DNA from 4 places in the Nocardioides aquaticus genome. Region 4 is predicted to be linked to each of the others. Evidence: riboswitches for the same ligand, from Rfam matches in the RefSeq annotation. Region 4 holds a riboswitch; each other region holds the start of a gene.
What was found. Region 4 has a riboswitch for cyclic di-AMP ahead of ENKNEFLB_RS08610 (LysM peptidoglycan-binding domain-containing C40 family peptidase). Riboswitches for the same ligand answer to the same signal wherever they lie in the genome.
Positions count from the first base shown of each region.

Region 1 (7,161 bases), 230 kb from region 4:
TCGTCGCCCCCTTCGTCGGCGGCCTCTACCGCGGCGTGGTCGGTGTCGGCGTCGCGCTGCTGGCGGAGGTCCTCGCGCTGTCCGTGATCACCCTGGCCCTCTTCGGTCTCCCACCGTCCGAGGAGCTGCTCTTCGCCGCCGTCTGGCTACTCGGGGGGCTCGGCCTCGGGTTCATCGCCACCTTCGTGCGGACCGCGGTGCTGCAGATCCCGACCGAGCTGGCGCCCTACCTGTACGCCCAGGAGCTGATCCGCGAGCTGATCGACCTGTCCGGCGGCCTGCGCTCCGGCCTCGACGTCACGGCGCTGGGCGGGTCGATCCTGGCCGCGGTCAACGACCGGGTGCCGACCGTGGCGGTCGCGCTCTACGCGCCGCGCGGTGAGGCACTGAGCCCGCTGGTGGCCGAGGCCGCCGACCGTGACGCCCACCTCCCGGCCTGTGGCGACGCGGCCCAGGCGGCCTGGTCGCGGGGCGACGTCGTCGTCGACGACCGGGCGTTCGCCTGGCCGCTCGGCAAGTCCGCCGTGGTGGCCGGCCTGCTCCCGTCCGAGGTCGACCTGGACGCCATCGGGGTCGAGCGGTCCCTGGCGCGGCTCGAGCACGAGCTGCGCCCGGCCGCCGTCCACCTCGACACCGCCCTGCTGTTCGCGGCCTTCCGCGACAGCGCCACCGCCGACGAGCGGCAGCGCCTGGCCCGGGAGATGCACGACGGCGTCGCCCAGGACATCGCCTCACTCGGCTACCTGATCGACGCGCTCGCCGCCGGGCAGACGACGACGGACCAGCAGGAGCAGCTGCGGGTCCTGCGCGAGCGGGTCACCGCGGTGGTGGCCGAGGTCCGTCAGGCGGTCCTGACCCTGCGCAGCAGCGTCGGACGCTCCCCCAGCCTCGGCGCCGCCCTCGCCACCGTCGCCCGGCACCTCTCGGAGGCGTCCGGCGTCGCGATCCAGGTCACCGCCGACGAGCACCCGACCAGGCTGCAGCCCGAGGTCGAGGCCGAGCTCTTCCGGATCGGCCAGGAGGCGATGAACAACGCCGTGAAGCACGCCCACGCCCGCAGCGTGGAGGTGCTCTGCCAGGTGCACGCCCCCGACGCCCGGATCGTGGTCACCGACGACGGCGTTGGCATGCAGCAGCCCCGCCCCGACTCCCACGGGCTCGCCATCATGCGCGAGCGCGCCAGCCTGGTCGGTGCGGAGCTGGCCATCGAGGAGGGCGAGGACGGTGGTGTCCGCGTGGCGGTCGGCGTCGGTCGACCGGCCGACGCCTGGCCCTCACCGCGCGCCGGGCGCCCCTCCGTCACGGCGGACGCGTGAGCACCTCCACCACGGTGCTCGTCGTCGACGACCACGCCCTCGTCCGCGAAGGCCTGTCGACCGTGCTGGACCTGCAGCCCGACCTGTCGGTCGTCGGCACCGCGGCCACGGTGACGGAGGCGCAGGCCGCCCACGACCAGCACTCACCCGACGTCGTCGTCACCGACCTCCAGCTGCCCGACGGCACCGGCCTCGACATCGTCCGCAGGTTGCGCGCCCGTCGCCCCGAGGTCGGGCTGGTCGTGGTGACCATGCACGCCGGGGACGAGCAGATCCTGGCGGCCATGCAGGCCGGCGCCTCCGGATTCGTCGGCAAGGACGCCCCCTCCTCCGAGGTCGTCGCGGCCGCCCGCCGCTCCGCGGTGTCACCCGGGTCGTTCGTGTGCGCCGGACTGGTGCAGGCGGTCGTCCGCCAACGGGCCTCACGCGAGCGGGCGCTCACCGAGCGCGAGCACGCGGTGCTGCTGCTCCTCGCGGAGGGGCTCGGCTCGGCCGGGATCGGCGAACGGCTGTTCCTCGCCGAGTCCACGGCCAAGTCCGACATCACCCGGATCTACCAGAAGCTCGGCGCCGCCAACCGGGCGCAGGCCCTGGTCACCGCGATGCGGTCGGGCCTCCTGTCGTCGGTGGACCCCTCGTCCCGATGATCTGGACCTAGTCCGAAAGGACTAGATCGGTGTGTCCGATCGACTCTCAGATCGCTCCCGGGGTCCGCCGAGAACTCGTGTGCGGGGCCACTCGACCCGCCTCGGACGTCCCCCCACACGAAGGAACCCCACATGATCGACAAGCTGATCGCCCTCCTCGCCCAGACCCGCCGCACCGCCGGTGAGCGCGGCGCCTCCGCCGTCGAGTACGGCCTGCTCGTGGCCGGCATCGCCGCGCTCGTCGTGGTCGCCGTCTTCGCGATCGGTCCCGTGGTCAGCGAGGCCTTTGAGGACACTTGCGACACGATCGAAACCGAGAGTGGCGCCGCCGCCACGGCGACGTGCTGAACTGACCTCATCTCGCCGCCCGACGGCCCCCGCTCCCACGGAGCGGGGGCCGTCGGCGTATCAGGACCCCTCAGCCCGCGAGCGCGTCCAACCGGTCCCGCCACGCCTCGGTGAGGTCGGCCTCGTCCCACCCGAAGTCCGCCCGCAGCGCCCGGCTCACCGACCCACCGCCGTCGACGGCGTCGTAGAGGTCCACCAGGGCCTCCTCGCCACCGCGGTCGGCCAGCACCAGGCAGGCCACCCAGGCCGCCTCGTACGTCGCGCCGAGGTGCGTGGCGCCGGTCGCGAACTCCGCCTGCCCCGGCAGCGTCCGCGGCAGGCCGTCCTCACGGACCTGCTCGACGACCTGGGCGGCCGTCGTCGACAGCGGCAGGTCGACGTCGCGCAACGCGACGTAGTCCGCGAACCCCTCCAGCAGCCACAGCGGCAGCGCGCCGCTGCTGGGCGCGCGGGTGGCGACGTGCACGGCCTCGTGGCTCATCACGACCTGGGCGCCCTGCGCCTGCAGCTGGCCGAAGACGTCGGGGTTGAGGAAGATGTGCACCGGCGAGCCGGTGGGTGCGCCGTCGACGGCGGCAGTCACCGCGGCGATCGCGCCGTACGTGCCGGGCTCGACGCCCAGGGCGGCGTCCAGACCGGCCTCCCCGGCCGGGACCTCCACGACGAGCCGGCCGTCCCAGCCGGTCAGCACCCGCTCGACGACGGCGACCGCGCGGTCGGCCCGGGCGTCGTACGCCTCCGCGTCGGGCCCGGTGGACGAGGCGGCCTGCACCACCAACGTGGTCGGTGACGAGGCGACCTCGACCGGGCCGGTGAGCCACACCGGGCTGCGCCCGGCGCCGGGCCCGCTGCCGTCCACCGGCGCGAGGGCCACCACCCGGGTGCCGTCCTCGTCGGTGACCAGGTCGACCGAGGTCTCGGTGGAGGCGACGTCGCGGTCGTAGCCGGCGAAGCGCCAGGCGACCTCCACCTCGGCCCGCCAGCGGCCGTCGGCGTCGACCGGCGAGGTCTCCTCGACGTAGCGGAGGTCGAAGTCGACGACATCGATCGCACGGGCGTTGGCCACGACGGCGTCCAGCCGCTCCTGGGCGGCCGGGTCGGCGCCGAGGCCGGCCAGCGGCCCCGGGTCCCGGCGCTGCACCGCGCGCTCGACCTGCTCGACCGCCCGGGCGGCCGCCGCGCCGTCGGCCACGACGGGCAGCCCGGTCCCGGGCTCGGCCGAGCCGGCGACGTACCGGTCGGGGGTCAGCGCGGCCCAGGCCACGGCCCCGGCGACCAGCAGCAGGAACAGCACGAGGCCGGCCCTCCACCATCGTGGACGACCGGCCTCGCGCCGAGGCGTGGCGTGCTCAGCCAGGGCGGACCGCACCGGAGAACGGCATCGAGAAGACCGGGGCGATGGCGACGCCGGTGCCCGGGTTGGCCGCGTGCACGATCTGGCCGTTGCCGATGTACATGCCGACGTGGCTGACCGGGCTGTAGTAGAACACCAGGTCGCCGGGCTGCAGGTCGGAGGACGACACCGACGGGCCGGAGCTCATCTGGGCGCCCGAGGAGTGCGGCAGGCCGACGCCGGCGGCGCCCCAGGCCATCATCGTCAGACCGGAGCAGTCGAACGCGTCGGGGCCGGCCGCGCCGTAGACGTAGGCGTCACCGACCTGCGACATCGCGTAGCTGACCGCGGCACCGGCCCCGCCGGAGGCGGGCACGCTCGCGGCGGGCTCCTCCTCGGCCTCGGGCTCGGCCTCGGGCGTGGTGGAGCGGGAGACGGTGGCCTGCGAGCGGGCGGCCTCGGCGGCCTGCGCGGCGGCGAGCCGCTCGCGCTCCTCGGCCTCGAGGTCGGCCAGCAGCGCCTCGGCCTCGTCGACCTTGGCGTCGATCGTGTCCTTCTCGGCCTTGAGCCGCTGCTCGACGACCTCGACCTCGGAGGCGCGGTCCTCGGTGGCGCCGGCGCGCAGGTCGAGAGCCTTCAGCTCGGTGGCGTAGTCGGTGAACATGCCCTGCTGGAGCTGGTAGAACGCCGACATGGTGCTCATCTGCGAGACGAACGCCTGCGGGTCGTCGCTGACGACGACCTGGCCCATGGCCGAGAGGTTGTCGCCCTGCATCTGCTGCAGGACGGTGTCGCGGACCTGCTCGCGCACGGCCTCCAGGCGACGGTCCTGACGCTGCTGGTCGGACGAGAGGGAGTCGAGGTCGTCGGTGAGCTCGTCGAGCTCCAGCCGGGCGTCGTTGTAGCGCTCGGAGGCGATCTCGGCCTCGTGGTAGAGGGTGTCGACGCGGGACTTCACCTCGTCCAGCGTCGGCTCGGCCGCGGCGGGCGAGGACGACACCAGGCTGACGCCGGCGACGAGGGTGAGTCCGGTGAGGACGCTGGCAAAACGATGACGACCGTGCTGCAAAGCGGGCGGTCTCCCTTGTAGTCGTGACGTCTACCAGGTGAGCTGACGGATTCGGGCTCGACTGTGCCCTACCCCCGCCCGGCCGCACGCGGCCGCGCCAGGGGATTCACCCCAGGTGCTTGGTTCCCCGGCTCGCTCCCCGACGGATCGGTTCGCAACTCGACGCGGTGCCCGCCGCTGACCCTGGTGGTCGACGTCCTCGGGCACCTGAGCGGCCACCCTAACCTCGGGCCCGCGACCGACCAAACGTGCGTCCACAGGCGTGACGTTGGTCCTGAGGGGCCGATTCGAGGAGCTGCCGGGGTCAGGCCGACTCGACCTCGGGACCGTCGACGGGCTGCACCAGGCGCAGTGGCGGCACCAGCCCGCCGGCGGCCAGCAGGTCGAGCGCGCGCCGCTCCTCGTCGTCGAAGGTGAGCTCGGGCGGCGGCCCGAGGAGCACCGTCACCACGCAGTCGTGGCAGGCCAGTCCGCGGACCACGCAGGAGTCGCAGTCGATTCTCGTCGTCATGGGACAGAACGTCGCACCCGCCGCCGACAGCCCTCGCGCACCGACCCCACGGACCGCGCGTCCTCCGCACCGCTGTCGGTGCCGCGACCTAGCGTCACGACCGTGACCACCGCTCCCCCGACCCCGTCCCCGCGCTGGGAGGTCCAGCGCAGCCTCGACGAGCTCGGCACGCCCCTGCGCGACGTCACCTTCTGCGTGGTCGACCTCGAGACCACCGGGGCCTCGGTGCGCGACGGGTGCGAGATCACCGAGATCGGCGCGGTCAAGGTCCGCGGAGGGGAGGTGCTCGGGGAGTTCCAGACCCTGGTCGCCCCCGAGGGCTCCATCCCCGCCTTCATCTCCGTGCTGACCGGGATCACCAACGGCATGGTCGTCGGCGCCCCGCGCATCGAGGCGGCGCTGCCGGCCTTCCTCGAGTTCGCTGCCGGCTGCGTCCTGGTGGCGCACAACGCCCCCTTCGACATCGGCTTCCTGCGCCACTTCGCCAGCGCCCAGGGTCGCGCCTGGCCCGAGGTCGAGATCGTCGACACCGCCCGGCTGGCGCGGCGCGTGATCACCCGCGACGACGCCCCGAACTGCAAGCTGTCCTCCCTGGCCCGGGCGTTCGGCTCCCCCACCACGCCCGACCACCGCGCGCTCTCCGACGCCCGCGCCACCGTCCACGTGCTGCACGCGCTGATGGAGCGCCTCGGCGGCGTCGGCGTGCACACCCTGGAGGAGCTGCAGACCTACACCTCCCGGGTCAGTGCCGCGACCCGCCGCAAGCGGCACCTCGCCGACGGCCTGCCCCACGCCCCCGGGGTCTACCTCTTCGAGGACGAGCGTGGCCGCGTGCTCTACGTCGGCACCTCCCGGGACCTGCGCACCCGCGTGCGCACCTACTTCACCGCCTCGGAGAAGCGGAGCCGGATGGGCGAGATGGTCGCGCTCGCCGCGCGGGTGCGGGGCATCGAGTGCGCCACCCCGCTCGAGGCCGAGGTCCGTGAGCTGCGCCTGATCGCCCACCACAAGCCCGGGTACAACCGCCGTTCGAAGTTCCCCGAGAAGACCACCTTCGTCAAGCTCACCCGCGAGCCGTGGCCCCGGCTCTCCCTGGTCAAGGCCGTGCTGGAGGACGACGCCGACTACCTCGGTCCGTTCGCCTCCCGGCGCGCCGCCGAGCAGTGCCTCGACGCGCTGCACCAGACCTTCCCGGTCCGTCAGTGCAGCGGCCGGATGCCGGCGCTGCCCTCCCGTACGCCGTGCGCGCTGGCCGAGCTGGGCCGCTGCCTGTCGCCCTGCGACGGCTCCGTGGACCAGCTCACCTACGGCGCCGTCGTCCGGCGGCTGCGCGACACGCTGCTGCGCCGCCCCGACGACGTGGTCGACACGATCAACCACAAGATGGCCGCGCTGGCCGCCGAGGAGCGCTTCGAGGAGGCCGGCGCCCACCGGGACCGGCTGGCCTCCTTCGTCCGCGCCGCGTCCCGCACCCAGCGGCTCGGCTCCCTGGCCGCCTGCCGCGAGGTGGTCGCCGCCCGGCGCGAGGACGACGGGCGGTGGGCGGTCCACGTGGTACGCCACGGCCGGCTCTCCGCGGCCGGCGTCATCCCGCCGGGCGCCGACGCGCACTCCTGGGTGGACACCCTGCGCGCGAGCGCCGAGACCGTCGCCGCCCGGCCCGGGCCCGTGCCCGCGGCGAGCGCGGCGGAGTCGGAGCGGGTGCTGCGCTGGCTGGAGCAGCCGGGCGTACGCCTGGTGGAGGTGGAGGGCGAGTGGACCTGCCCGGTCCGCGGGGCGGCGCCACACCTCACCCGGCTCGCCCCGGGCCCGCGCGACCCGGCCACCGTCGGGCTGCCCTCACCGGCCGGCGTCTCCTAGGCTGAGCAGATGATCACCGCCATCGTGTTCGTCAAGGCCGACGTCGCCCGGATCCCCGAGGTGGCGGAGTCCATCGC
Region 1 is NZ_CP075371.1:1,549,818-1,556,978, reverse strand. It holds gene ENKNEFLB_RS07550 (sensor histidine kinase) at 1-1,316, shown strand, start outside; gene ENKNEFLB_RS07545 (response regulator transcription factor) at 1,313-1,963, shown strand; gene ENKNEFLB_RS07540 (Flp family type IVb pilin) at 2,096-2,311, shown strand; gene ENKNEFLB_RS07535 (hypothetical protein) at 2,382-3,605, opposite strand; gene ENKNEFLB_RS07530 (C40 family peptidase) at 3,661-4,644, opposite strand; cyclic di-AMP (ydaO/yuaA leader) riboswitch at 4,727-4,873, opposite strand; gene ENKNEFLB_RS07525 (hypothetical protein) at 5,018-5,224, opposite strand; gene ENKNEFLB_RS07520 (DEDD exonuclease domain-containing protein) at 5,327-7,084, shown strand; gene ENKNEFLB_RS07515 (Lrp/AsnC family transcriptional regulator) at 7,094-7,161, shown strand, end outside.
Region 1: another riboswitch for cyclic di-AMP. It lies ahead of ENKNEFLB_RS07530 (C40 family peptidase); the one in region 4 lies ahead of ENKNEFLB_RS08610 (LysM peptidoglycan-binding domain-containing C40 family peptidase).

Region 2 (7,161 bases), 1.2 Mb from region 4:
CGACGTCGACGGGCATCGACTCGCCACCGAGGACCACCGGGAGGTGGCCTGCGTTGCAGGCCAGGCGCCGGATCGAGCGGATGGAGATGGTCTCGCCGGTGGCCAGGGTCCCGGTCCCGGTCCCGGCGGCGATCTTGTCGAGGGTGGCGGTGATCAGCAGGCCGATGGTGTTGCCGTGGTCGAAACCGGTGGTGGAAAGGTGTTCGATGAGCTCGCAGAACCCGGCCCCGATCTTTTCGCCGTAGGAGGTGCCGTGCTGGGCGGACTCATCGGTGATCGGGGCCCCGGTCGAGTCCTTGGTGTGGCGGCGGGGGGCGGTGAGGCGCTCGAGGGCTGCTTGCAGGATCCTGCCGTGCAGGGTGGGGATCACGAACGTCCCACGGAAGGTCCCATCACCCCGGTCGTTCAGCGAGAGGTAGCACTCCCGGGCCGCGTCGTCCTCCTCAGCAGCCAGATCGTCGCCTTCCGCGGCGTCCGCTTCCTCCTTCGCCGGGAGCATGTTCGCGAAGACCCGCCGAGCCTCGTCACGCAGCCGTGCCGCGGTCATGGGTCGGCCCTTGGTGTTCGTGGGGGACGACTCGCCGGTCGCGGTGAGGACGAGGGACTCCTCGGCTGCGGTGATCTGCTCGGCCGTCAGGGCCCTGGGGGCGCGCTCTGCGGCACGGACGAGGACCTTGGCCTGCGAGAGACGCAGGGTTCCGGCCTCCAGCGCACGGCGGGTGTGGTGGTACTTGGTCTGGAGCAGGCGGGCGATCCAGAGTCCGCCGCGCAGGACCTCGGTGGGGTCGCCGGTCAGCTTCGCCAACCACGCCGCGGGGTCGGGGTCTGCCTCATCGCCCACGGGGCCTTGCTGGCCGCGGTCGCGCGCCTCGGCGAGGACGGCGAGCTTGTAGGCCGCGACCTGCGACTCCAGGGCGGTGATCTCGTGGGCGGCGGTGGTCAGGTCTGTGTTCGACAACGCCGTGGTCGAGACCCCGGCTGCCGCAGACACCGCACCCCGGGCGTCGAGCAGGGCACCGGTGACACGGACCCCGGGACGTACCGGCGCCGGAGCCGGCACCCACGGTCCCTCACACCCCAGGTCGGTGTCCCAACCTAGGTCGCTGTCGGTGGTGGTGGTCATGGGGTCTACTCAAGCACTCGCCGCCGACATCAGTGCTGCTGAAACGGGGTTATCCACCCACGACAGAGCAACAGTAGAATAAACGTTCGCCAACAGTCCGCTACGGTGCTCCGCGCGGCCCCGGAGGTCGGTGCGGCGGCGCCTGGGGGAGGGGTCCGAGAGGCCGGATCGCGGTGGCCGGCAGCCAGCTCTGCCGCACGTACGGCCCGTCCCCCGCGCCCCGACGCCCGCCTGGGCGGAGATCACCCAGCCCTCCCAGCCCTGCGGTGTCGACCGCCACGACAGCAGCAGCCCCGGCACCCGGTCGTCGGCCCACACGCCCGTGAGCGACACCCAGACGTGCTGGGCGCGGGGAAGGACGGGCATGGACCCACGGTAGAACATGTGTTCGATCAGCGGCAGGGCGGACAGTCCGATCGCCTCTCGGGGGCACGGGTGGCGCGACCGACGTGATCTAACACACAGGTCTGGACCGCACAGGTGCACAAGGCACTCCCTGCGCCCGATCCGCCCCGACGACGGGCAGACATGCCCTGGATCCGGGCCGCGCGCCCGTTTTGATCCAGCCCCGCCGTCTCCTACGTTCTCCCGCGGCCCACCAGCAGGTGGGCCGCACTCCGCCGTCGCCGAGACCCGCCGCGTCGGAGTGCCAGCAATGACACGACGGCGGGTGCGGAGGAACCATCGTGGCGCCGCGACGCGGTGCCACCGGGGTGAAGCCGCCACCGGGCCCCACCAGGGCCCACCGGCGGCCGGGCACCTCCAGGCCCGAACCCGTCAGCTCACTTCGTAGGCGTCCGGAGGAACACATGTCTCTCGTTCGCACCAGCAGCACCCAGCGCCCCGGCAAGCACCGCGCCGAGGTCACGCACCACGGCCGCCGCGCGGCGGCCACCGTCGCCCTGGCCGCCGGCCTGGCCGCCGGGCCCGCGCTCACCAGCCCGGCCAGCGCCGCCGACTACACCGTCAAGTCCGGTGACACCCTGTCCTCGATCGCGCAGAGCATGGGCACGTCGTGGCAGAACCTGTACGCCGCCAACCGCGACGTCGTGTCCAGCCCGACCATGATCTACCCGGGCCAGACCCTGCAGACCGGTGGCGGCTCGTCGTCGGGCGGCTCCTCGGCCCCGGCCCCGTCCGCCGCGCCCAGCAGCGCCGCGTCCGGCGTCGTCGAGGCGGCCAGCCAGTACGCCGGCGTGCCGTACGTCTACGGCGGCGCCACCCCGTCCGGCTTCGACTGCTCGGGCTTCACCAGCTACGTCTTCGCGCAGGTCGGCAAGACCATCCCGCGCACCTCGTCGGCCCAGGCCGCCGCGGCCACCCCGGTCTCGGCCGGCAACCTGCAGCCCGGCGACCTGGTGTTCTACTCCCCGGGCGGCTCGGTCTCGCACGTCGCGATCTACGCCGGCGACGGCATGGTCTGGGAGGCGCCGGGCACCGGCGGCGCCGTGCAGTACGCCCCGATCTGGGACGTCGCGCGCTCGTACGGCCGCTTCTGAGCCGACCCGCGCGAGCACCGGCCCAGCTCCACGCGTGAGGGCCGGCTGAGAGCCAGGTGGGTCGTGTGCCCGGGAACGGTTGTTGGACCGTTCCCAGGCACACGACCCGTTCCCAGGGGCGCCGACCCGACGTACGTTGGCCCCGTCCGGCCCGCGACGGGCCGGCGCTCTCGGGAAAGGCACCACACTGATGAAGCGAGCCCTCATCCGGACCTCGGTGGTCGCGGCCGCGCTCGGCGCGTCCGCGCTGACGTCACCGACCTCCGCCGCACCCGCCGCACCCGCGGCTGCTGCACCTGCTGCACCCGCCGCCGGCTCGATCGCCGACGGCGTCACGAACGACGAGAACCCCGGCGTGCCCGTCGGGGCGTCGTGGACCGAGCACTACTTCCGGGCCGCCCAGGCCGGGTCGCCGACCACGGTCACGCTGCACGCCGACGTGCTGCGGCCCGAGGGCCTGGCGCCCACGGAGAAGACCCCGGTGATCCTGTCGGTCGGTCCCTACTTCAACCACGCCGGCCAGACCGGCCAGGAGACCGACGAGGTCCAGCCGAGCTCGCGCTTCGACGACCTGATCGACGGCGCCTCGTTGATGGAGCGCGGCTACACCGTCGTGCTCGTCGACAACCGCGGCTTCGGCGCCAGCACCGGCTGCCTGGACTGGATGGGCGCCGGCGAGCAGGCCGACGTGCGCAAGGCCGTGCGCTGGTCGGCCTCGCGACCCTGGTCGACCGGCAAGGTCGGCATGTACGGCAAGTCGTACGACGCCGTCACCGGCCTCTGGGGCGCCGACCTCGACCCGCGGGGGCTCGAGGCCGTGGTGGCGCAGGAGCCGCTGTGGAACATGTACCCGTACCTCTACTCGAACGACGTCCCGCGCGGGAACCAGACCGGCACCCCGCTGGCCTACAACTCGATCGCCTCCCTCGGTGGCACCAGCGGTGACACCGACCGCTACAACCAGGCCGCGGCCTACGAGCAGCAGCACCCCGAGTGCCTGGCACGCAACCTGCGCGACAACGTGAGCAACACCAGCCAGCGGGACCCGTACTGGGCGCTGCGCAACCAGGCCGCCAAGGCCACGGGCGCGCGGACGCCGCTGTTCGTGACCCAGGGGTTCACCGAGAGCAACACCAAGCCCGAGCAGATGGAGCAGTACCTGCGCAACCACGTCGGGCCGACGCGCGGCTGGCTCGGGCCGTGGGAGCACGTGCGCGGCAACGAGGTCGACCCGCGCACCGGAGAGCTGTCCCAGGGCAGGTCCGGGTTCTTCGCCGAGGTCGGCCGCTTCTACGACCGCCACCTCAAGGGGATCCGCTCGGCGAAGGACCCGGCGTTCGCGATCCAGGACAACGTCGGTCAGTGGCGCGCCCAGCGCACCTGGCCGGTCGCCGACACCACGAGGGCCGTCTCGATCGGTTCCGGCCGGTACGTCGACGCCGGCCCGGTCGAGGCGGCCGTACGCCGCGGCGACGCCACCGGCACCGGCCTCAGCGCGGCCCAGGCCCGGCGGGTGGCTGAGCTGCAGGTCCCGCCGACGACCGTGGAGCGCCGGGACGGCGACGTCGACCAGCAGGTCCGCAGCTCGCTGGGCACCGCCGCCGAGCGCGCCGACGCCGAGCTGTCTGTGGCCGGCCTGCTCCCCACGTCGTACCAGACCTGGTCGCGACCGGTCCGCCAGGAGACCCGGGTCACCGGGACGCCGCGGGTCACGCTGACGACCCGGGGCGAGGGCCAGGTCCACGTCACGATGTGGGACGTCGACCCGGAGGCGCAGACCGCCACCCTGATCAACGAGAACGTCGCCGAGCTGGGTGCCCGGGGCCGTGCCTTCGACCTCAAGGGCATGGACTGGACGCTGGCGCAGGGCCACCGGATGGCCATCGGCGTCGGCACCATCACCGGCGGCAGCTGGCGCCCCCTGCCCAGCGGGCGGGTCGTGACGGTGAGGGACGCGACCGTGCGGCTGTCGACCCAGTCGACCGCCGACGACGTCGCCACGCAGGGCGCCGAGTCGCCCTGGCTCGCGCGCTACCTCGAGGACAACACCATCGGCAGCGGCGACCTGCCGGCGGGGACGTTCCGGGTGCCCACGCCCTGAGGTAGCCACCGGACGGGGGTCGTGGGTCGGATGACGCGCTGGAGCGCGTCGGACGACCCACGACTCCGCCCCCGCCCGCTAACCTGCCGAGGATGCACCGCATCTTCACCACCAGCGTCGCCTCGGTCTACCCGCACTACGTCGCGAAGGCCGAGCGCAAGGGGCGCACCCAGGCCGAGGTCGACCAGGTCATCGCGTGGCTCACCGGCTTCGACGAGGCCGCCCTGGCCGCCCACCTCGAGGCCGGCACGACGTTCGCGGACTTCTTCGACCAGGCCACGCTCAACCCGGACGTGGACAAGGTCACCGGCGTGGTCTGCGGGGTGCGGGTCGAGGACGTCGAGGACCCGCTGATGCAGAAGATCCGCTACCTGGACAAGCTCGTCGACGAGCTGGCCAGGGGCAAGGCGATGGAGAAGGTGCTGCGGTCCTGACGGCGGCCCGCGCGGGTCACCCGAGGCGCGGCAGGTGGACGGTGAAGCGGGTGCCCTCGCCGACGACGGACCGTACGCCCACCCGCCCCCCGTGGTTGTCCACGATCGTGGCCACGATGTGCAGCCCCAGCCCGGTGCCCTGGATCGCGCGCCGGCGGGCGGAGGACCCGCGGAAGAAGCGGGTGAACAGCGCCTCGAGCTCGTCCTCGGGGATGCCCATCCCGGTGTCGGTCACCTCGAGCACCGCGTGCGTGTCGTCCTCGGAGACCCCGCAGACGACGGAGCCGCCGGCCTCGCTGAACTTGATGGCGTTGCCGGCCAGGTTGAGCACCACCCGCTCGAGCTGCCCGGTGTCGCCGCGGACGAGCACCGGGGTGTCGGGCAGGTCGAAGGAGACGTCGAGCCGCAGCCCGGCGGCGAGGGTGCCGACCATGTCGCGGACCTGGGTCACCACGTCGCGGAGGTCGACCTCCTCGTCCTCCATCTGCACCTCGCCGCTGTTGAACCCGGAGAGCAGCAGCAGGTCGTAGGTGAGCGAGGTCAGTCGGCCGGCGTTGCGCGCGATCGCGTCCACCCAGGCGTGCTGGGACTCGGTCAAGGACTCCTCGTCCTGCAGCACCTCGGCGTAGCCGGAGATGCTGGCCAGGGGCGTACGCAGCTCGTGGCTCACCGTCGCGACGAACTCGTCGGTGGCGCGGTTGAGCTCGCGCAGCTGCTCCGCGCTCCGACGTTCCTGCCGCAGCGCCGCGACCAGCAGCTCGTTGGTCAGCTTCTCGGCGCGGCTGCGCTGGAGCCCGCGCAGCAGTGCGTCGGCCAGCCGGGGCCCGTCGTGCTCGCCCTTGACCAGGTAGTCCTGCGCGCCCTCGGCCAGCGCCCACAGCGCCAGCGTGCCGTCGTTGCGGCCGGTGAGGACCATCAGCGCGGTCTGCGGGCACGCCTCGCGCATGGTCCGTACGACGGTCCCGCCGTCCGCGTCCGGCAGGGTCAGGTCGGCGAGGATCAGGTCGTACTCGGTGACCGCGATCAGCGCCATCGCCCGGCCGAGGTCGCGGGCGACGTCGATGTCGCCGTTGGCGAACTCGTCCTCGAGCAGCGTCTGGACCAGCTCGCGGTCGCTGGGGGAGTCCTCGATGAGCAGGAACCTCAACCGGGTGTCGTGGTCCAGCGCGACCACGCCGCCCGAGCGGTGGTCGCGGGCGGACCGCTCCGCCACGGACGTCACGACGGCAACCTCACGAGGCCGAGCCAGAAGTCGTCGATCGACCGGACGACGTGCACGAACTGGTCGAGGTCGACCGGTTTGGTCAGGAAGCAGTTGGCGCCGAGGTCGTAGGTCCTCGACACGTCGGACTCCGCCGCCGAGGTGGTGAGGACCGCGACCGGGATCCGATGCAGCACCTCGTCGGTCTGCATCGCCTCGAGCACCTCGTGCCCGGACAGGCAGGGCAGGTTCAGGTCCAGGATGACCAGGTCGGGGGCGTCGTCGAGGTGGGCGCGCAGGTGCGCGAGCGCGGCGGCGCCGTCGCGGATCACGGTCACCTCGTTGGCCACCGTCGCGTCGGTGAGGGCGTCCAGGGTCATGTCGATGTCGGCGAGGCTGTCCTCGACGAGGAGGATCTGCATAGGGGCCGCGGTGCTGGTCATCGGGTCGCCTCCTGGGCGTCGCCTGCGGTCGGTGGGTCCGCCGCGGGCAGGGAGACGCAGAAGCGGCTGCCGCCGAGGTGCGAGGTCTCGACCCAGGCCGCGCCGTCCGAGCGCTCGGCGACCTGCTGGACGATGGCCAGGCCGATCCCGGTGCCGGAGTAGGCCTCGCGGACGTGGAGGCGGGTGAACATCGTGAAGACCCGCTCGCGGTAGTCGTCGTCGATCCCGATGCCGTCGTCGTCGACGTACAGCAGGACCCGCCCGTCCTCGAGCCGTCCGGTGACCTCGACGTGGGCGACGGTGTCGGGGCGGTGGAACTTGACCGCGTTGCTGATCAGGTTGCTCAGCACCGCGCGTACC
Region 2 is NZ_CP075371.1:2,961,297-2,968,457, reverse strand. It holds gene ENKNEFLB_RS14395 (HNH endonuclease signature motif containing protein) at 1-1,123, opposite strand, end outside; cyclic di-AMP (ydaO/yuaA leader) riboswitch at 1,738-1,934, shown strand; gene ENKNEFLB_RS14390 (C40 family peptidase) at 1,933-2,622, shown strand; gene ENKNEFLB_RS14385 (CocE/NonD family hydrolase) at 2,813-4,723, shown strand; gene ENKNEFLB_RS14380 (DUF2200 domain-containing protein) at 4,816-5,157, shown strand; gene ENKNEFLB_RS14375 (sensor histidine kinase) at 5,174-6,379, opposite strand; gene ENKNEFLB_RS14370 (response regulator) at 6,376-6,801, opposite strand; gene ENKNEFLB_RS14365 (sensor histidine kinase) at 6,798-7,161, opposite strand, start outside.
Region 2: another riboswitch for cyclic di-AMP. It lies ahead of ENKNEFLB_RS14390 (C40 family peptidase); the one in region 4 lies ahead of ENKNEFLB_RS08610 (LysM peptidoglycan-binding domain-containing C40 family peptidase).

Region 3 (7,161 bases), 580 kb from region 4:
CGCGGTTCGACCTGGACCCGACGAAGAAGGCGCGCACCTACTCCAAGGGCAACCGGCAGAAGGTCGCGCTGGTCGCCGCGCTCGCCGCCCGTGCCGACCTCTACCTCCTCGACGAGCCCACGTCCGGGCTGGACCCGCTGATGGAGGCCGAGTTCCAGAAGGCGGTCCTCGAGCTCAAGCAGGAGGGCGCGACCGTCCTGCTCAGCTCCCACATCCTGGCCGAGGCGGAGGCGCTCGCCGACCGGATCAGCATCATCCGCGCCGGGCGGGTCGTGCAGTCCGGGACGCTGGCCGACCTGCGCCACCTGACCCGTACCACCGTCATCGCCGAGACCGACAGGCCGGCGACCCGGATCGCGGCCGTGCCGGGCGTCCGCGAGCCCCAGCTGCACGGCAACCGGGTCAGCTTCGACGTCGACTCCGACCACCTCCACGAGGCGGTGGCCGCGCTCGCCGGGCTCGGCGTACGGTCCCTCACCGCGCACCCGCCCACGCTGGAGGAGCTGTTCCTGCGCCAGTACGGCGACGAGGTCACGACAGGAGAGGTGACGGCGTGAGTGGCGCGACGAGGTCCTCCGTGGTCGGCGTCGGCCACCTGGTGCGCCTCATCCTGCGGCGCGACCGGCTGCGCCTGCCACTGTGGGTCGTCGGCCTCGGCGGGACCATCGTCGCCAGCGCGCTGGCCGTGCCGCCGCTCTACGACACGCCGGAGAAGATCGCGGGCTACGCCCGCACCGTCGGCGCCAGTCCGGTCAGCTACCTGATGTCAGGACGGCAGGCCGGGCTGGACACCCTCGGCGGCATCGTCGCGAACGAGATCTCCCAGGTCGCCCAGCTCGGCGTCTGCCTCATGGTCGTCTTCCTCGTCGTGCGGCACACGCGCGCCGAGGAGGAGTCCGGACGGGCCGAGCTGCTCCGCTCCACGGTCCTGGGCCGGCACGCCGCCACCCTCGCCGGGCTGCTCTACGGCGTCGCGGCCGCGGTGCTCGTCGCCGGTGTCACCACCGCCTCGATGCTCGCGGCCGGGCTGTCGGGCTACGGCAGCCTCACGTACGGCGTCGGCCTGGCGCTGCTCGGGGTGACGTACACCGGCGTCACGCTGGTCGCCGTCCAGCTCTCCACCTCGTCCCGCGGGGCGCTCGGCCTGGCCGGCGCCGCCGTCACCGTCGGCTACCTGGTGCGCGGCCTCGGGGCGATGCAGGACAACGGGCTCGTCTGGCTCTCGCCGTTCGGGTGGGCGCAGGGCATGGACGCCTTCGGCGACGAGCGCTGGTGGCCCGCCGCGCTGCTGCTCGCGGCCACGGCGCTCCTGCTGGCCCTGGCGGCCCGGCTGGTGGCGCACCGCGATTTCGGCGGCGGCCTCCTCGACACCCGTCCCGGCCCCGAGCGGGCCGGGCGGCTGCTCGGCACCCCCTTCGGCCTCGCCGTCCGGCTTCAGCGCGGCCTGCTGATCGGCTGGGCCACCGGACTCCTCCTGCTGGGGGTGCTCTACGGTTCGGTCGTCCCCACCGTGCCCGATCTCATCGCCTCCAACCCCGAGATGGCCCAGGTCGTCGGCGCGTCGGGCCGCGCGGCCGAGGACGCGCTCGTGGACGCCTTCCTCGGCTACATCTTCCTCTTCATGGCCGTCATCTCCTGCGGGTTCGTGGTCTCCTCGGTGCTGCGCCTGCGCGCCGAGGAGGAGGCCGGCCGTACGGAGACCGTCCTCGCGACCACGGTCGGCAGGACCACCTGGATGGCCGCCGTGACCGCCGTCGCGCTGATCGCCACCGCCGTGCTGACCGTGCTCATGGGTCTCGGCCTCGCCGTCGGCTACGGCATCGCCAGCGGCGAGTGGACCCAGGTCGTCGGCCAGGTCGGCGGTCAGCTGGCCTACCTCCCCGGCACCCTCGTCGTCGGCGCCCTCACCGTCGCCCTCTACGGCCTGCTCCCCGCCTGGACCGGTCTGGCCTGGGCCGCGGTCGCGCTCGTTGCCCTGCAGGTCATCCTCGGCCAGCTCCTCGGCCTCCCCGACGCGGTGCTGGCGGTGTCCCCGTTCTGGCACCTCGCCGCGGTGCCCGTCGACGACTTCGAGGTCCTTCCCTTCGTCTCCCTGGTCGTCGTCGCGGTCGGGCTCGTCGCTGCCGGCCTCTGGGGCTACCGGCGACGGGACGTGGTGAGCGGCTGAGACCCGCTGCGGGGGATCGTCGAGGGAGTCGAGCAGGCGCTGTCCGGCCCCGGCAGGTCGACCCCTCAGGGCACTCAGGTCAGGACCGGGTGCCCTGTCCTGCGCCGGTGGACGACTCGGCGATCCGCTTGATCGCGGCCAGCGTCTCGGGGATGCCGTGGAGGGCCTGCTGCGTGCGGTCGGCGATCTCGGCCTCCGCCCGGTCGCCGAACTTCTCCTCGAACATGGCGATCCCGCCGGGCAGGAACTCCCACGACTCGGTGATCGTGGTGCTTGTCGGGGCGGGGTCGAAGGTGAAGCCCCAGCGGACGTAGCTGCCGCCCACGACCCAGGCGAACTCGCGCCCGCGCTCGGCCGCGACCACCGTCGACCGGGTCTCCCACGTCCGGTCCGGGAGCTCGTTGCGGCCGGTGAACCAGGCGCCGACCTGACCCGCCTCGGCGTCGTCGTCCCACCAGCAGGACGTGCAGACCGGGCTCCACTCGCCGGTCCGGGTGATGTCGGAGACCAGGTCGTAGAGGGTCTCGGCCGACGCCTCGACGGTGAGGGACTCCTGGTGGCTGCGGATGCTCGTCTCGCTCATCAGCCCACCCTCGCAGACCACCTCACCCCGTCTGGCGTGACCGGTGACCGGGGGCCTCGACCCGGTCAGGTGTGTCGTCCTCGGTCAGGTGTCGTCCTCGGTCAGGGCCGCGGCCGGCAGCCACTCGACCCCGAGCAGCTCGGCGACGTCGGTGAGACCGGCGGTGTCACCGCCGACCGTGTCGGACGCGGCGGCGATCCGCTCCACCATCACCTTGCCGACCTGCTCCTCGACGGTGCCCTCGGCGTAGGCGATGTGCCACGGCGAGACCTGGTGGTCGCGGTGGGTGCGGCCGGTGACCTGGCGCGCGGCGATGCCGGAGAAGCGGGCCTGGTGGAAGACGCCGACCCGCGGCTCGGTGCTCGCCTGGTGACCGTCGGGGAGGGTCTCGCCGGCGTGCAGGCTGATCGAGGCGACCGTGGTGAACACGCAGACCTTCGCCTGCCCGGTCTGGAACCGGAGCCGCTCGGCCTCGGGGTCGAACCGGTCGCGGCCGTAGATCGTGGCCACCTCGATCCCGGCGTCGCGCAGCCGGTCGGCGATCGGGTCGGCGGCGGTCGCGACGAACTCGACCGAGCACGCCACCTGCCGCTCGGCCTGGACCTGCTGGGCGATCCAGTCGACGGTCGACTCGACCCGGATCAGTCCGGCCTTCTGCCGGAAGCGCAGCAGCGCGGCCCGCCCCTTCGAGACGCTGCGACCGCGTCGCGCGAGGTCCATCTCGCGGCAGAACTCGCCCCACTCGGCCTCGTACGCGCGCCGCTCGGTCGGCGTGAGCGCGACCGGCATGCCGGAGATCGGCACGGGTCCCCACGGCGCGGCGCGGTGCAGCATCGCCGGGGGCCGCTCGTCGGCGAGCCAGCCGCGGACGAGCTTGAGGTCCGCGGCGCGCCGCGCCGGGTCGGTGGTCCAGGTCGCGCCGGAGCGCCCCTGCTGCTCCACGCCGACGCCGTGGCGATCGAGCGCGCTGGCGAACGTCGCCCCGGGGTGCGCGGCCGAGGTCCACTCCTTCATCGGCTCGTCGAGCACCTGCGCGTAGGCCGGAGCGAGGTACGGCAGCTCCAGCGGCGTGTGTCCGGGCGTCGCGGTGGTCGCGATGACGAACGGCGCCGTGTCGTGGGGCTTCCCGTGCCCCGAGATCCTCGCCCAGTGCTTCCACCGCTTCGTCGTGGTCCGCCGCAGCGCGTGGGCCTCGTCGGCGATGATCACGTCCCACGGGTGGTCGGTGACCTTCTCGAGGCGGTCCCAGGTGATCACGACCCACTCGAGGCCGCCGTCGCCCAGGGCTGCGATGGTGCGGCACCAGTGGCCGATCGTGATCGCGGCGGGCCGGTCGGCGACGACCAGCACCCGCCGCGCGCCGCGGAGGTCGCCCACCGCCGTCGCCCCGAGGACCGCGGAGATCGTCTTGCCGACGCCGGGCTCGTCGGCCAGCAGGAACTGTCGTCCGCCCGCCTCGGCGCGCGCCGCGATCGCGTCGGCGGCCTCGAACTGGATCCGCCGGGGCTCGAGCGCGTCGGTCGGTGCGGGGGACGGCGTGGGGCTCTCCGGGTTCAGCGTGTTCTCGACGAACCGACCCAGCGTGTACGGACCGGGAGCGTACGGCGCGAGATGCGCAGGAAGGTCACGCCCGACGTACAGGTGCGACCTGACCGCCGGGTGCCAGGCGGCACCGTCGACCTGGGTCCCGTAAGGGACGTCGAGCACCCACAGCCGCTCGCCCGGCCCGGCGGTCGGCAACGGTCGCGGACGCTTGCCGCTGCGGCGGGACGACGTGCCGCGTCGACGCGCGGGGGAGGGGCGTCGGCTGGGCACCTCCCGACGCTATCGGGGCCGCACCCTCGTCGGAGGGCGGCTCGCAGGCCGCCCACCGACCAGCAGGTCGGGCCCGGCGGTCAGGAGCAGCGGGGCCAGGTGTTCGGCCAGGCCGACGCACCGCCCTGCGGCTTCCGGTCCCCCCACCCGCGGAAGGCGACGCGCTTGGCGATCTTGATCTGCTCTGCCCGGGTGGCCTTGTGGGGGTAGGCGTTCTTCGAGTAGTTGGGGCCGCCGTAGTAGCGCCAGGTCGACAACGAGAACTGGAGGCCCCCGTAGTGCCCGTTCCCCGTGTTCACCTGCCACCGGTGGGTGGACTCGTAGTGGGCGAGGCACTCCCACCGGTTCGGGCCGGTGTGGGCGTCGGCGGCCGGCGCGGCCACGGTGAGCAGCGAGGCGGCGAGCGCGGCGGAGCCCAGGGCCGAGACGAGCAGGCGTGAGGCGGTGGAGGCAGCGTGGATCGCAGGCATGTGGCCAGTTCCTTCCCGCGCCTGCGAGGTGAGCTGTCGGGCTGGAGCAGAAAGGTGCCCCGCCACCGCAGTGGCTTCGCCCCGAGTGGCCGCCGTCCCGTCGGGACGGGTGTCGGCGGCCGCGTGGAACCTGGGTCCCCCGCTCCTGCCCGTGGTGAGTATCAGCGGCGGCGGGCAGGATTCGGCGTGACCGTGCTGGTGTCGAGTTGTCGCCCCGCCCGGTGGCGGCAGCCCGGGCATCGTACGTGTGACCGCGGCCGAGCGCCAGGGCTGCGGGCGCCCCGCCGTCCTGCCGGTGCCGGCCGAGCGCCTCGCGTCAGCCGATGACGTCGCGCTCGAGCCGGGCGTAGCTGGTCTCCATGCCGTCGACCATCCCGGTGGCCAGGATGGCGTCCCGGGTCGCAGCGTCGGGGAAGGTGACGACCACCGCCAGCAGGGTGCCCTCGGGGACCGGGGTGAGCGTGAGCTCGTTGAGGGTGCCGTCGCCCGGCATCCCGATCATCTGCTCGGTGGTCACGGCTCGGTACGGTCGGACGGACTCCAGGAGCTCGCCCTCGAAGCCGAAGCGCTCCCCGGCGGTGCCGGCGGCCGGCTCCCACTCGTAGCGGTACTTCTCGCCGACCGTGGTGGCGACGTCGCAGACCGGCATCGTCCACCCGTCCGGCCCGAGGAGCCACCGTCGCATCAGTGCGGCGTCGTGGTGTGCCTGCCACACCGTCTCGATCGGCCCGTGGATGACTCGAGTGATGCGTGCCTGCGTCTCGGACAGGATCTGGCACACCGTGCCGTCCCCGGCGGCGAACGCCGTCAGGTCTGCGAGAACCGTGTCCATCTGGCCCATCGCCGCCCGCAGCCCCTCCTCCATGCCCATCTCGACGAGCTGCTCGAGCTCCTCGAGCGTGGCGAAGTAGGTCGTCGTGGTGACCCGCGACCCCGTTCCGCGCTCCTCGAAGAGGAAGTGCATCCGCATGGAGGGCATCTGGGGGTTCGGCTCGCCGTCAGGCGAGGCGAAGCCGTCGCGGACCTCGAAGCTCGTGAGCGGATCGACCGAGATCCATTCCCAGTAGCCGCCGTGGGTCTGCCCGTCCGGACCGGTCATCCGGTACGTCGAGCGTCCGCCGGGGGCGGCGTCGTGACGGGTGAACGTGGAGGGGTAGTCGGGCGGGCCCCAGAAGCGCTCCAGCTGACGCGGGTCGACGTAGACCTGCCAGAGGCGCTGCAGGTCGGCTGCGAAGTCGGCGACCACGGTCATGGTCAGGGACGCAGGGTCTCGGTTCACCGAGGTGATGGGCATGGCTGTCTCCAGGTCGGGTAGGTCGGTTCAGTCCTCGGCGAGCAGGGAGTCGAGTCGGTCGATCCGAGAGCGCCAGATCTCCTCGTAGCGGTTCAGCAGGGCCTGCGCCTTCTGCACCACCTCGGGGTCTCCGCGGATGATGCGTTCGCGGCCACGTTGTTGCTTGGTCACGAGACGGGCTCCTTCCAGCACGGCAACGTGCTTCTGGACGGCCGCGAAGGACATGTCGTACGCGGCCGCCAGCTGGGACACCGATGCTCCCCCCGCCATCGTGCGACGCAGGATGTCGCGGCGCGTGGCGTCGGCGAGGGCCCGGAAGATGCGGTCCACCTCGGTGTGGGTGAGCTCGAGTCGTACAACCATTTGGTTGTAGATTAGGTCGGACGCCGGCGACCGTCAAGGCCCCCGGCCGGGGGTGCGGTTGACGGCTGTCCGCTCGTGGCGCCACCGTGAGGCCATGGTCGGCCGCGCTGCGGCTGGTCACCTCGCCGGCCGAACGGCAAGCCGACCGGCTTCCGTCCGAGCCCGCCCGCAAGAGAGGTCACGTGACATGACCCGCGTCCGTATCGACCTCTTCAGCTCTCTCGACGGCTACACCTCGGCCGGCGGCAGTCCCGAGAACCCGATGGGGGAGGACTGGGGTCTCCTGACCACCGCCTACGTCGCGACCCGCACCGTCAAGGAGCGCGTCTTCGGCGACACCAGCGGCACGGGCACCACCGGTGTCGACGACGCCTACGCCGCGGCGTCCTTCGAGGGCATCGGCGCCGAGATCATGGGTGCCGCCATGTTCGGTCTGCACTCGTTCCCGGACGACCCCGGTTGGAAGGGC
Region 3 is NZ_CP075371.1:2,364,997-2,372,157, forward strand. It holds gene ENKNEFLB_RS11425 (ABC transporter ATP-binding protein) at 1-557, shown strand, start outside; gene ENKNEFLB_RS11430 (ABC transporter permease) at 554-2,167, shown strand; gene ENKNEFLB_RS11435 (SRPBCC family protein) at 2,247-2,750, opposite strand; gene ENKNEFLB_RS11440 (DEAD/DEAH box helicase) at 2,835-4,565, opposite strand; gene ENKNEFLB_RS22560 (transglycosylase family protein) at 4,646-5,035, opposite strand; cyclic di-AMP (ydaO/yuaA leader) riboswitch at 5,042-5,232, opposite strand; gene ENKNEFLB_RS11450 (SRPBCC family protein) at 5,352-6,329, opposite strand; gene ENKNEFLB_RS11455 (ArsR/SmtB family transcription factor) at 6,357-6,692, opposite strand; gene ENKNEFLB_RS11460 (dihydrofolate reductase family protein) at 6,880-7,161, shown strand, end outside.
Region 3: another riboswitch for cyclic di-AMP. It lies ahead of ENKNEFLB_RS22560 (transglycosylase family protein); the one in region 4 lies ahead of ENKNEFLB_RS08610 (LysM peptidoglycan-binding domain-containing C40 family peptidase).

Region 4 (7,161 bases):
TCTCGAGTTCAGTGATGCGGTTGTTCGCCTCCGCCAGGTCAGCTTTCTCGGCGGTGTTCAGTCCGGGCATCTGGCCCCGGTCGATTCGGTCTTGCCGGCGCCAGTTGTAGATCGTCTGATCCGACAAGTCGAGATTGTGCACGACCGAGGCGACGCTGCGCCCCTGCTCGAGCAGATCGAGAACCTTGCGTCTGAACTCTGCTAGATGACCTTGCCGCCCCAACTGGTTCCTCTGAGGGGTCAATTTTCAACCGTTGTTGACGATAACCTGGTCGCACACATCGCTGCCCCCAGCCCATTTTTGGGCCGGAGGCAGCAGACGGTATTGCAGGATTGCCCGGGGAGCAGCCCGGTTCAGCCTGATGGTTCTCGGACCTCCTGAGTCACCCTGGCGCGCGAATCAGAACCGGCCGTAGGAGCGGGCGACATCCCAGACGGGCGCGTACCGGACCGAGGTGCCCGTGCTCGCGGCTTCCCACACCATGCCGTCGCCGGCGTAGATCGCCACATGCGAGACCGAGCCGCCCGGCGAGTAGAAGATCAGGTCGCCGGGGCGCAGGTCGTCGCCCGAGATCGGGGTCGCAGCGGCCGCCTGCTCCGAGGAGGTGCGCGGGATTGTCTTGCCGGCCTGCGCGAAGGCAAAACTGGTAAAACCCGAGCAGTCAAAACCCGACGGCGTGGAGCCGCCGTAGACGTACGGGATACCCTCCAGCTGGCTGGCCTCGTTCAGTAGCTGCTGCTCGAAGGATCCGGCCGCCTGGTCGGTCCACCCGCCTCCGCCACCGGTTGAGGTGGGAGCTACCTGGCCGGCGGACCCGCCACCGCCGGTCTTTAGGCTCTGACCGGGGTAGATCGAAGTGGGGCTGGAGATGACGTCGCGATTGGCGCTGTAGAGATCGCGCCATGTGCTGCCGACCTCCTGCGCGATCGAGCTGAGCGTGTCGCCGGACTGCACGGTGTACGAAGGGTGCGCGCTTGCCGGGTTAGTTAGGGCAGGCACGGCCACTAGGCCGGCGGCGAGAGTGGCGGTGGCCAGCGCACGCCGGCCACCGCGCCGCTGGGCCTCGGCACGGTGCTTGCCTGCGTCCGTGCCGGTCGCTGAGATGGTGCCGGCCGCTCCGCGGGAGCCTCGGTGGCGGCTGCCCGGCTGTCGATCGGCGGTGATGGTGGACATGGGTGCAGAAGACATGGATCCTCCGGACGCCTACGAAGTTAGCTGTCGGGTTCGGGCCTGGAGGTGCCCGGCCGCTATTCGCGGCTTCACCCCGAGGCGCCCGTGTTGCAGGGCAGGGCGCCAGTGGTGGTTTCTCCGTACCCGCCGTCATGGACTGAGATCGGGCACCACCCGGCGCGGCGGGTCTAGACGACGCCAGAGGTGCAACCCACCAGACGGCAAGTCCTATGGAGGGTAGGAGATAAGGCCTGCTTGCACAAACACCCGGCGACGCACAGGACGGTCCTGAAGGCGGCGACCATGACGCATGTCACACGCGACTGAGCCTCACGGCCATCTTGTGTTGACTCGTGCACCGGCGATCGGCACGTCGGGATGGTTCGCACACCGCCTCGACGAGGCGGACATGCGAGGGCGGACCGCCGCGAGGGCAGCGGCGGTCCGCCTCACCGGTGGTGCCGGGTCAGGAGGCGAGTAGGTCCTCCATGGTCTGGATCTCGCCGGCCTGCGACTCTGCGATCTCCTCAGCGAGGTCGATGGCGGGCTTGTACTGGCCCTGCTCGGTCTCGGCTTCAGCCATGTCGATCGCGCCGCTGTGGTGCTCGATCATCATCTCTAGCCACATCGTCTGGAAGTCGCCGTCGGGGGCGTCTTCGAGTGCGGTCATGTCGGCGGCGCTCATCATGCCGGGCATGTCCATCTCGGCCGCGTCCATGCCTTCCATCGCATCACCGGTGTCGGGGACCGTCTCGTCCCAGTCGGTGAGCCAGCCCGTGAAGGTCTCGATCTCGGGGGCCTGGGCGGCCCTGATGTCGTCCGCCAGCTGCTGAACCTCGGGGTCCAGGTCACGGCCCTGGGTGAGGTCGACCATCGTGAGGGCCTGGGCGTGGTGCTGGAGCATCTCGGAGGCGAACGCGACGTCGGCGTCGTTGTGCTCGGTGGTGGACACCTGAGCACTCGTGTCACCACCGTCGGCGTCGTTGCCGCAGGCGGCGGCGGTCAGGGCGAGGGTGAGGCCGAGTGCGGTCGCGCTGATGGCGCGGGTCGTGCGGTTGCTAGGCATGAGGGTTCTCCTGAAGGTGGGTGTGGTCGGTCGACTGCGCGCCGCGCACCCGCATTGCGGGGGCGGCGGGGCTGCCGATCAGCACCTGATGACGGAGAACTCCCAGACCGGTGGCGGGCCGGTCCCCAGGCGGGAGGTGACCCACCTCGTCGTGCTCGTGGTGGCGGTGGGGAGGAGCGCCCAGAACCGTGGGGTGCGCCGTGTGCCGAGGGTGAGGAGCAGGAGTGCTGCGGCGGTAGCGGCGAGCATGGCGGCGCAGAGCATGACCATGCCGCCCATGTCGTGTCCGCCATCTTCACCAGACCCGGCAGCAGCCGGGTCGGTGACTGCGGTGAGGTTCCTGCCGGCCGGGGCCCCATCGGCTGGCTCGGAGGTGGCACCACCGGTGTCGCCGCTCATCGCAGCGTGGTCCATGTCGCTCATGACGCCGTGGGTGGACAGGGCGTGCATCCCGAGGATGCCGAGCACGAGGGACACGACCACCGCAGCAAGCAGGCCGGGCACGGCCCTGCTCCTGCTGGTGGTCGGTCGCACGGTGCTCACTCTCCTGATCGTACGTTCGCTGGTGCTAGGTGTTCGGTGCGCTCAGCCGAGGCGGTGGGTCCGAAGGCGCAACGCGTTGGTGATCACGCTCACCGAAGACAGGGCCATCGCGGCCGCGGCGATCATCGGCGACAGCAGGACCCCAAACACGGGGTAAAGGACTCCGGCGGCGATCGGGATCCCCGCCACATTGTAGGCGAACGCGAAGACCAGGTTCTGGCGGATGTTCGACATCGTCGCCGCCGAGAGCTGGCGGGCTCGGACGATGCCACCCAGGTCGCCGTTGAGCAGCGTCACCCCGGCGGACTCGATCGCCACATCGGTGCCGGTGCCCATCGCGAGCCCGACGTCGGCCGCGGCAAGCGCGGGGGCGTCGTTCACACCGTCGCCCGCCATCGCCACCACGCGGCCTTCGCTGCGCAGGCGCTGGACGACGTCGGCCTTGTGGTCGGGCATGACCTCGGCCTCGACCCGGTCGATGCCCAGGGACCGGGCGACAGCCTCGGCGGTGACCCGGTTGTCACCGGTGAGCATCACGACCTCGATGCCCTCCGCGCCCAGTGCCCTGACGGCTTCGGCGCTGGTCGCCTTGACGGGGTCGGCGATCGCCACGATGCCCGCCACGACGGAGTCGATGCCGACGAAGACGACCGTCGCCCCATCGCCACGGAGCCGGTCCGCCTCCACCAGGAGACCCGTCGGGTCGAGGTTGCGGGCGGTCATGAAGTCGGCGCTGCCCAAGGCCACCGTGTGTCCCTCCACGGTTCCGACTACTCCGCGTCCAGCGGGTGCGTCGAAGTCGGTGGCCTCACCGATGGTGATGCCCCGGTCGAGGGCTGCGTTGACGATGGCCTGGGCCAGCGGGTGCTCCGAGACGCGTTCGACGGCGGCAGAGAGCCGCAGGAGGTCATCGTCCGAGAACCTTGTGCCGCCCGGGTGGCTGTTGTCGGCGTGACCGATGTGGGTGACCGAGGGCTTGCCCTCGGTCAGGGTGCCGGTCTTGTCGACCACGAGGGTGTCGACCTTCTCCATCCGCTCCAACGACTCGGCGTTCTTGATCAGCACACCCATCTGCGCGCCACGTCCGACACCGACCATGATCGAGACCGGCGTCGCCAGCCCCAGGGCACAGGGGCAGGCGATGATCAGGACCGCGACCGCGACGACGAGCGCGTGCGCCAGTCGCGGGTCGGGGCCCACCAGCGCCCACACCGCGAAGGCGACCAGCGCGATCACGATCACGGCGGGCACGAACACCGCGGCGACCCGGTCGGCCATCCGCTGGATCGGGGCGCGGGAACGTTGAGCGTCGGCGACCATCGCCACGATCCGGGCCAGCATGGTGTCGCGGCCGACCTTCTCGGCGACCATCACCAGGGCCCCGCTCTGGTTGATGGTCCCCCCGATGACCGGGTCGCCGGTGGTCTTGGTGACCGGCATCGACTCCCCCGTCACCAGGGACTCATCCACGGCCGAGCGGCCCTCGGTAACGGCACCGTCCACGGGGACCTTCTCGCCCGGGCGGACCCGCAGCCGGTCCCCGATCTGGACCTCGTCGAGGGCGACCTCCTCCTCGGTGCCGTCCACCCCGAGGCGTCGGGCGGTCTTCGGGCTGAGGTCGAGCAGTGCCTTGATCGCACCCGAGGTCTGCTCGCGGGCGCGGAGCTCGAGGACCTGGCCCAGCAGGACCAGGGTGGTGATCACCGCAGCAGCCTCGAAGTAGACCGCGACCACCCCGTCCATCCGGAACGCCTCCGGGAACAACCCCGGTGCGAGGGTCGCGACGATGCTGAAGAGCCAGGCGACGCCGGTGCCCATCGCGATGAGGGTGAACATGTTCAGGTTCCGGGTGCGGACCGAGGCCCAGCCCCGGACGAAGAACGGCGCCCCCGCCCAGAGCACCACCGGCGTGGCCAGGACCAGCTGCGCCCACACCGAGACCTGGGCGTCGATCAGGTCGCGCAGGGCCGGGACCAGGTCGCGGCCCATGCTGAGGATGACGACCGGGATCGACAGCGCGACAGCGACCCAGAACCGTCGGGTCATGTCGACCAGCTCCGCGTTCGGACCCGTCTCAGCAGTCACCAGGACCGGTTCCAGGGCCATCCCACAGATGGGGCACGACCCGGGACCGTCCTGCCGGATCTCAGGGTGCATCGGGCACGTGTACTCCGCAACCTCCCCCACCGGCACCGGCCCGCCGCTCCCGGAGGTTCCTGGGGAGTGGTCGTGCGCGGTGTAGCGGTTTGGGTCAGCCTCGAACTTCGCGGCGCACCCCGCAGAGCAGAAGAAGAACGTCTCTCCGTCGTGCATGGCGGTGTGCCCGCTGGTGGCGGGGTCGACGTCCATGCCACACACCGGGTCCTTCGTAGTCACTGGTGTGTGCGCATCGCGGTGGATCGGGTGACTGAACATAGTTCGAAGGTACCCCCTAGGGGTATAGGTTTAAACAGTGGCCGCCCACGCCCGGGCTCACGGCCGTTGGCATCGAGTCTCTGGAAACCTGCCTCTGGCGCACAGAGGCCGAAGCCCTGCCGGCGCGGGTCCTCTCGGGCGGTCCCTCAGACACCGAGAGTTCTGACATCACCTCAGAGCCCGCCTGGAGCCGGCGTGGAACGAAGTCGACCGCAGCGGTTGGAGTACCGACCTGAGCGGTGCCCGCAGCCGATGAGGCAGGCCGCAGGTCCCCCCGGTCCGGGGACGAGGGCCGTACCGACCGGGCGACAGCGCGGGGCACTGTCAAACGATGACCCCCATCGTCCCCGCCGGCTCCGTCGTCATTGCCTACGACAGCAGCGGACGCTCCGCCGAGGCCCTCGCCTGGGGCCTCGAGCAGGCCGTGCTCGAGCGGCGTCCCGTCGATGTCGTGCGCCTGCTCAACGTCGCCGAGGTGCAGTCCGCTGCCTGGATCGCGAGCTCAGGAGCGGGAGGCCCGGTGCTGGACGTGCTGCGCGAGGGGGCGGTGGCCGACCTCGCCGCGGTCGTCGGCCTGGCCCGTCTCCAGCACCCTGATCTGCGGGTGGACGGTCACGTGATCGAGCGAGAGACCCGTGAGGGCCTCGTCGAGCTCTCGGAGTCCGCCTACCTGATGGTGCTCGGGTCCCATGGCTGGGGACCGGTCGGCAGCGTCCTGCTCGGCTCGGTCGCCGCCGCCGTCACCCGACGCGCCCAGTGCCCCGTGGTCGTAGTGCGACCACCGGCCGACCCCCGCCTCTCCGACGCCGACGGCACAGGGGTCCTCGTCGGCGTCGACGACACCCCTGAGTCCACACCGGTCATCGAGCACGCCTTCGCCCAGGCCTCGCTGCGCGACCTGCCCCTCACCGTCGTGCATTGCGTCCGCGACCCTGCCTCGGCCTGGGCCGGGGACTCCTGGTCGCTGGACGCCCAGGAGAGCACCCAGTCCAGGGACGCGGTGCTCGCGAGCCTGACCGGAGCAGCCGAGAAGCACCCTGACGTTGCGTACACCGCCCAGGTCGAACAAGGACTAGTCACCCAGAACTCCGGTGACCGCGCCCGTCCGTGGGCCCTCGTCGTCGTCGGCCGACACCACCACAGCGCCTGGCACCGCCTGATGATGACCTCGACCACGACCGCCGTCCTCGAGCACGCCCGCTGCCCGGTCGTCGTGGTCCCGGAGGCCCGCGTCGCGACCGGACGTGGCTGAGCGGCCGTCAAACACCGCTCTTAGCCCGTCCCGCGCCCCTGGACACGACGCCGGCTTCAGCCCCTCTGGGCAACGAGCGGTCCTCGACTGGCTCGACCCGGCGGCGGTCTGTGCCTGCGGGTCGCTACCCCTGACCGCCAAAGCGAGGCGTGGCGCTGGCCGAGATCGTCTCGACCTTTCAGGTGGGCACCGAGCTGGCCGATCACGCGCCGTTCCTGAACGGCGCGACCTGGACCGAGGTGCCTCGCTCGATCGCGGAGCCGAGCTGATCACCCTCACGGTCCTGGCTACCTCTCGCGTCTTCACCGCCTCCGGTACCGCTGCGGCGGCCATCGACGTCGTGGCAGGCGCCCTTCGTGCTGCGGATTCATGCGACGGGCTCACCCCTGCCGTGGTTCGGGTGAGTCCGACCGACGTCGCCATGGTCTGCCGGGCCAGAGCCACACCGGGGGGCGGTTACCTCGTCTACCCGGTCGCAGCGGCCCGCCGGGTCTACACGCGGTCCGACGCGTCTCGCGCGGACCCCGACCCGTGGTTCAGGCGCCCGGGCCCGTTCGCGAGGGACATCCGGGCGTCCCTTGCGCTGCGTTGCGGTGGCGGCAACAACTAGACCATCCAGTGCAGCTCCGGCGAAACGGTGGCGCAGGTCAGTGGTGCGGTCTCCTCGTGTCGTCGGCATCGTCGCCGGAGTCGTGCTCTGCCCTGAGAGCGTCG
Region 4 is NZ_CP075371.1:1,783,111-1,790,271, reverse strand. It holds gene ENKNEFLB_RS08615 (transposase) at 1-244, opposite strand, end outside; gene ENKNEFLB_RS08610 (LysM peptidoglycan-binding domain-containing C40 family peptidase) at 401-1,174, opposite strand; cyclic di-AMP (ydaO/yuaA leader) riboswitch at 1,186-1,351, opposite strand; gene ENKNEFLB_RS08605 (DUF305 domain-containing protein) at 1,638-2,237, opposite strand; gene ENKNEFLB_RS08600 (DUF6153 family protein) at 2,316-2,780, opposite strand; gene ENKNEFLB_RS08595 (heavy metal translocating P-type ATPase) at 2,823-5,195, opposite strand; gene ENKNEFLB_RS08590 (universal stress protein) at 5,527-6,447, shown strand; gene ENKNEFLB_RS08585 (hypothetical protein) at 7,095-7,161, opposite strand, start outside.